DNA from 2 places in the Microbacterium sp. MMO-35 genome. Region 2 is predicted to be linked to the other one. Evidence: riboswitches for the same ligand, from Rfam matches in the RefSeq annotation. Region 2 holds a riboswitch; the other holds the start of a gene.

Region 1 (3,390 bases), on a different contig from region 2:
TCCGGCCGCTCCCCGTGCGGATCTGCCCCCGGTCGACGCCGTCGCCGTGGTCGGCAACCTCATCGACAACGCCCTCGACGCCGCGCGTCAGGCCGGGACGGGCGCCGACCGCTGGGTGCGGGTGGACGTGACGGCGGCGGACGGCGGCGCCGTCGCGATCACCGTCGCGGACGGGGGCCCCGGAGTCCCCGCGGACGACCGGGAGCGCATCTTCGAGCACGGCTACTCCACCAAGCCGAGCGACCGCACGGGGCGCGGCGTCGGACTGGCCCTCGTCCGCGACATCGTGACCGCCGCCGGCGGGAGGGTCGAGCTGTCCGCAGACCCGACCGCGTTCCGTGTCACGCTGCCGGGCGCGCCGTCGGAGAGGAGATCCGGATGATCGGCGTCCTGCTCGTCGACGACGATCCGCTCACGCTCGAGCTGCACTCGGCGTACCTCGCACGGCTCGACGGCTTCGAGGTCGTCGGCGAGTGCACCGGCGTCCGCGCCGCGCTCAGCGCGCTGACCACGGAGGCGGAGCGGATCGACCTGGTGCTGCTGGACCTCACGATGCCGGACGGATCCGGCATCGACGTCCTGCGGCGCATCCGCGGAGCCGGGAGCGCGATAGACGTGATCGCGGTGACGAGTGTCCGCGATGTCGAGGCCGTGCGGCGGATGTCGGCGCTCGGCGTCGCCCAGTATCTGCTCAAGCCGTTCCCGTTCGCCGTCTTCCGCGAACGCCTGCTGCAGTACCGCGACCGGCACGAGCGCGCGATCGCCCTCGCCGGAGCCGCCAGCCAGGAGGAGATCGACGCCCTGATCGGCGGACCGACGACCGGGACGATCGCCCTCCCGAAGGGACTCGCGGTCGAGACGCTGCAGACGGTGACCGCCGTGCTGCGCGCCCACGGCGACCTCTCGGCGGCGGAGGCCGCACCCCTCGTGGGCGTGTCGCGGGTCACCGCGCGACGCTACCTGGAGCACCTCGTCGCCCAGCAGATCGCGATCCGCGCCCCGCGCTACGGGGCGCCGGGACGTCCGGAGACCGCGTACCGCCTGGCCGGAACGGGAACGGCTTCACACTGACCGTCCCGCCCGTCGCCGTGGTCGGCGCGCCCTCACCGCGGTGATAGCGTCGTCCTGTCCTCAGGGCGGGGTGAGAGTCCCCACCGGCGGTGTCGCGGCATGGTCCGCGCGAGCCCGCGAACGGTCCCCATGGTGGGGACCGCCGATCCGGTGCGATTCCGGAGCCGACGGTCACAGTCCGGATGAGAGAGGACAGAAGGAGCAGTCCACCATGCCCAGAATCGCCATCGTCGCCGCGCAGTGGCACGCCGAGATCGTCGAACAGGCCGTTTCCGCCTTCATCGAGCGCCTCGCCGAGCTCGGCATCGACCAGGTCGACGTGTTCCGCGTTCCCGGGGCGTTCGAGATCCCGCTGCACGCGCAGCGCCTCGCCCGCACCGGTCGCTACGACGCCATCGCCACGAGCGCCCTCGTCGTGGACGGCGGCATCTACCGGCACGACTTCGTCGCCGGATCCGTCGTCGACGCGCTCATGCGCGTGCAGCTCAGCACCGACGTCCCGGTGTTCTCCGCGGTGCTCACCCCGCATCACTTCCACGAGCACGACGAGCACCAGGACTACTTCCGCCGGCACTTCTCCGTGAAGGGCCGGGAGCTCGCCGAGGCCGTGTCGGCCACCGTGCAGAGCCTCGCCGCGATCGGCTGACCGACTCACGAGGCCCGGCTCAGGCACGCCCGCCGTCGCTGAGGCGGATCTCAGCGCGGCAGGCGTCCCTCGTGCAGGACGGCGTCGGGGTCGGCGCTCGCCCGCACCGCCCGGAGCCGATCGAGGTCGGACTCCGTGGCGCACCGCTCGAGCGTCTGCCCCGGCGTGAGGAACGTCGGCACCGTCCGATCGGCGACCGCCGGCGCGAGCAGGTCGACCAGTCCCGCGATGCTCGCATCGCCGGGCTCGGTCGGCGCCCCGGGGAAGTCCGGCACGAGCGCGTGCAGGAGCCACGAGGCGGAGGCGAGCGAGGCGAACCCGGATCGTCGCGGTGCGTCGAGCGCTCCGCCCAGCATGCGCAGGTCGATCCCGACGATCGGCGCCTGCTCGGGCGCCTGACGGAACTCCGCCAGGGCGTCGATCGTCGCGTCGTCCAGTCGATCGAGCGCGACGGAGGCGCCCCGGCCCGCGGTCGGCTCGGTCGGCTCCCCCGAGGCCGCGGCGAGGGCGCAGAGCGAGGTCGGGCCTGCGGTCTCCCGCTGCACGGCGCCTGAACGACGGACGCCGTCGAGCAGCGCGTCGGCCGCGCCGTCGGCGGACAGCGCCTGGACGGTCAGGAAGCTCTTGCCCCGGATCGCCTCGGGCAGCATCGGGACGTCCGGCATCCGCATCGAGTTCGCGAACACGTTGAGCGTCGCGGGCGCCACCGCGGCGAGATCCCGCACGGCGCGGATCACGGCGGCGGTGTCCGCCGCGTCGAAGGTCAGCGCGGCGCCCCACTGCGCCGGGGCGCGGACGAGGTCGATCTCGAGCGCGGTGACGATCCCGACGACGCCGCCCGCCCCGCGCAGCGCCCACATCGCCTCGGGGTCGCTGCCGTCGTCGATGCGCTCGTGCGTGCCGTCGGGCCGCAGCACCCACGCGGCGCGCAGGTTGTCGGATCCGAGACCCGCCGTGCGGCTGAACCAGGAGTGCCCGCCGCCGAGCGTGTAGCCCGCGACGGAGACGACGGGGCTCGTCCCCGCGGGCGCCGCCCATCCGCTGCCCTCGAGCGCGTCGACGACGGCGCCCCAGCGCACGCCGCTGCCGACCACCACGACTCCGGCGTCGTGATCGATCTCGAGCCGGTCGAAGGCCGCCGTGCGCACGATCACCGCGCCGGACAGGTCCCCGGAGGCGCCGTGCCCGCTCGGCTGAACGGCGAGAGGCGTTCCCGCCTCGCGCGCGGCCGCGAGGATCAGGCGCAGGTCGTCGAGCCCTGCCGGGGCTGCGACGACCGCCGGCAGCTGATCGATCGAGAGGTTCCACGGGCGGCGGGCGGCGTCGAACCCGTCGTCTCCGGCACGGAGGAGGGATCCGTCGAGCCGACCGGGAAGGGAGTCGAACGCAGAGAGAAGGGGCATGACGCCACCCTAGGATGCCCCACGGACATTCCCTGCGGCGTCATGCCCCTGCGCGCTGCGCGGCCCTACTCCCCTGCGAGACCGCCGAGCAGGTGCCCGAACGAGCGCCCTTCTCCGAGGTAGTTGCCCGGATCGAAGGGATCCTTGTCGGCCGCGGGCTCCCGCCGGGCCATCGCCTCCGCGAGCTCCCGCGCGCCGCGCTCGACGCGCGTGCTGAGCGGCGCGACCTCGTCGGCATTCGCCCCCCAGTCGCTCGAGGCGGCGAAGACC
Region 2 (3,390 bases):
GGTGAGCGACGTGCCGTCGACCGAGATGGATCCCTTGTCGACGACCAGGGGGGCGAGGTCGTGCGGCAGGGAGATCCGCAGGACGCTCCACTGCGCTCCCGGGCGTACCTCGAGCACCTCGCCGACACCGTCGACGTGGCCCTGCACGATGTGGCCGCCCAGGCGCGCGCCGACCGGCATCGCCTTCTCGATGTTCACGCGTGTGCCCACGGTCGCGCCGCCGATCGCGGCGACGTCGAGCGTCTGCTTCATGACGTCGGTGTCGAACGTGTCGGCGGTGGATCCGACCACGGTCAGGCACACGCCGCTCACGGCGATCGACTCGCCGTGCACCGCGTCGGACGCGGCCTTCGGCGCACGCACGGTCAGCCGCCAACCGTCGCCCGCGGGCGCGATCGCGGTGATCTCGCCGATCTCCTCGATGATTCCGGTGAACATCAGGCAGCTCCTTCGTTCCGGGAGATGTACTCGTCTGCGGGGAGGGTCGACCCGGCCGTGTCCTCCGCGGCGCCGGCCGGACGGGCGACCGCCAGCAGATCCGCCCCGAGCGGCAGCCACCGGTCGACGATCAGGCGCCGGGCCTCATCGATCGTGGTCACGCCGATGTCGCCGAGTGCGAGCTTCGGACCGCCGAGCAGCACAGGGGCCACATACGCCAGGACCTCGTCGGCGAGGCCGGCCGCGAGGAACGCGCTGGCGAGCGTGGGACCGCCCTCGATGAACACGCGCTGGATCCCGCGATCCCGGAGGTCCGCGAGGACGCCGTCGAGGTCGTGGCCGGGGTAGAAGAGCGGCGCCTGCGGATGCCGTCGCACGGCGGCGTCCGACGGGGTCTCCCGTGCGCCGATCACCACGGGTACCGGCTGGTGGGGATGCAGTGCGGCGCCGTCGCGCGCGGTGAGCGCGGGGTCGTCCGCGAGCACCGTCCCCGTGCCGACCACGATCGCGTCCGCGGCGGCACGACGGCGGTGCACGTCGGCCCGCGCCTCGGGACCGGTGATCCACTGACTGGATCCGTCTGCGGCGGCGGCGCGGCCGTCCAGGCTCTGCGCCCACTTCACGGTGACGTGCGGTCGGCCCAGCCGCTGCACCGTCAGCCAGTCGTCGATCAGGGCGTGCGCGGACGCGGCCTGCTCGCCGGCCACGACGTCGATCCCCGCGGCGCGCATCCGCTCCGCGCCTCCGCCGGAGACCGCCCCGGGGTCGTCCAGCGCGTAGCGCACGCGTGCCACGCCGGCGTCGATGAGCGCCTGCGCGCAGGGGCCGGTGCGCCCGGTGTGGTTGCACGGCTCGAGCGTGACCACGGCGGTCGCGCCGCGCAACTGGTCCGGGGTGAGCTTCGAGAGCGCGTCGACCTCGGCGTGCGGGGTTCCCGCGCCGCGGTGCCAGCCCTCGGCGAGCACGTCGCCCGCGGGGGAGAGGATGACGGCGCCGACCTGGGGGTTCAGCCCCCGGGGCCCGCGGCGGGCGATCTCGAGCGCATGGGTCATCGCCGCCCGCTCCGCCGCTGTCGCCGTCATGTCGCCTTCTTCGTCCTGGTCCAGATGCCGGGGGCGGGCGCACGACGATCGTGCGTGCTGCCTCTCATCCGGACTCGCAAGCCTTCGCTCGCATCACCGTCGGTCCCGGAATTCCACCGGATCGGCCTCGGATCCGTGTCGGATCCTCGGTTCGCGGACTGTCACCGCCGGTTCGGATTCTCACCGACCCCGGAGCACGTTGTGTTGCTCTCAGCTTAGTCAACGCGCGGATGCCGGTTTCATTCCGATGGATGCGTCTGTGACTGCTCATGTCGGGCCGAGGTCACTTGAGCAGCCGGGACAGCCGGCGGTCGGCCAGCACTTTGCCGCCGGTCTGACACGTCGGGCAGTACTCCAGGGAGCGGTCGGCGAAGAACACGCTGCGCACGGTGTCGCCGCAGACCGGGCAGGGCTCACCGCGGCGGGCGTGCACCTGCATGCCGCGCCGCTTCGCGTCCTTCAGGTCGGCGGGGGGCTTGCCGCTCGCGGCCGCCACCGCTTCGCGCAAGGTGGTCTGCATCGCGTCGTACAGCCGGGTCACGTCGTCCTCGTCGAGTCCGCCGGCGGGCGCGTAGGGCGACATCCGGGCCGCGTGCAGGATCTCGTCCGAGTAGGCGTTGCCGATCCCGCCGATGACGGCCTGGTCGCGCAGCAGCCCCTTGATCTGCGTGCGCCGTCCCGTGAGCAGCGCCGCGAACGCCCCCCGGGTGAACGCGGGGTCGAGGGGATCGGGTCCGAGCCGGGCGATTCCCGGCACGTCGTCGGGATCGCGGACGACGTACACCGCCAGCGACTTCTTGGTGCCGGCCTCGGTGAGGTCGAATCCGCTGCCGTCGTCGAACGCGATCCGCAGGGCGATCGGCGACTTGCCCGGCCGGATCAGCGTCGTGGGAAGCGCGTCGTACCAGCGCAGCCATCCGGCCTTCGCGAGGTGGAACACGAGGTGCAGGCGCGGCTCGGCTTCGCTCCGCAGCGTCAGATCCAGGAACTTCCCGCGCCTCGTCGCGCCGCGGATCGTGGATCCGGGCAGCGCGGTGACCGGCGGGTCGTAGGTCTTGAGCGCCGAGATGGCCGATACCGACGCGCGCGTGATCGTCAGGCCGACCGCGCGCTCGCCGAGGAAGTCGACCAGCCCCTGCACCTCAGGCATCTCCGGCATGGGTTCATCCTGCCACCCGTGCCCGACATCGGGACAGGGCCGCCGGACTCGGGCCGCCGGACTCGCGCCGCCGCCGGACTCGGGCCGCCGGACTCGCGCCGCCGGACTCGGGCCGCCGCCGAGGCGCGCGGGCCGCGATCGGCGTCGAGGAGGGGAATCAGCCGAGGTCGATCGGCCAGGCGACCGGGGCGCGGTCGTCCGTGCGCAGGAGCCCCGCGAGCCATCCGTCGTCCCGCCCACGCGGGCTGGTGAGGAATCGGCGCTGCGTGCCCTCGAACCGGAAGCCGAGCCCGCGGGCGCTCCGAGCCGACGGGACGTTGCCCACCACGGCCCGCCAGGTGAGACGCGCGAGCCCGAGCTCGGCGAAGCCCCACTCGATCACGGCGCGGGCGGCCTCCGTGATGTAGCCGTTCCCCCGGGCCGGCGCGGCGACCCAGTAACCGACTTCGGCGTCGCCGCCCGTCGGGTGATCGGTGATGTGGTGCAGCCCGATCGCGCCGACGAGGAGCTCGTCCGCGTACATCGCCCACACGGTCTGGGATCCGTCCGCCCACCACTCGCCGATGAGCCGGACGAAGTCCGCGGCGTCCGTGCGGGCGTAGGGACTCGGGACGGTCGTCCAGCGGGGGATCGCCGGATCTTGGCACGCCTCGGTGATCGCGTCGACGTCGGCGGACGTCGGGGCGCGCAGGATCAGACGGGGCGTGCGCA

What was found. Region 2 has a riboswitch for FMN ahead of ribD (bifunctional diaminohydroxyphosphoribosylaminopyrimidine deaminase/5-amino-6-(5-phosphoribosylamino)uracil reductase RibD). Riboswitches for the same ligand answer to the same signal wherever they lie in the genome.
Region 1: another riboswitch for FMN. It lies ahead of WFJ01_RS11340 (6,7-dimethyl-8-ribityllumazine synthase); the one in region 2 lies ahead of ribD (bifunctional diaminohydroxyphosphoribosylaminopyrimidine deaminase/5-amino-6-(5-phosphoribosylamino)uracil reductase RibD).

What each region holds. Positions count from the first base shown of each region.
Region 1 covers NZ_JBBCVH010000004.1:360,535-363,924, reverse strand. The annotation lists gene WFJ01_RS11350 (sensor histidine kinase) at 1-382, shown strand, start outside; gene WFJ01_RS11345 (response regulator) at 379-1,071, shown strand; FMN riboswitch at 1,124-1,269, shown strand; partial or broken gene WFJ01_RS11340 (6,7-dimethyl-8-ribityllumazine synthase) at 1,277-1,717, shown strand; gene WFJ01_RS11335 (FAD-binding oxidoreductase) at 1,768-3,120, opposite strand; gene WFJ01_RS11330 (FMN reductase) at 3,186-3,390, opposite strand, start outside.
Region 2 covers NZ_JBBCVH010000008.1:62,386-65,775, reverse strand. The annotation lists gene WFJ01_RS15400 (riboflavin synthase) at 1-438, opposite strand, end outside; gene ribD (bifunctional diaminohydroxyphosphoribosylaminopyrimidine deaminase/5-amino-6-(5-phosphoribosylamino)uracil reductase RibD) at 438-1,520, opposite strand; FMN riboswitch at 1,572-1,721, opposite strand; gene WFJ01_RS15390 (Fpg/Nei family DNA glycosylase) at 1,804-2,679, opposite strand; gene WFJ01_RS15385 (GNAT family N-acetyltransferase) at 2,837-3,390, opposite strand, start outside.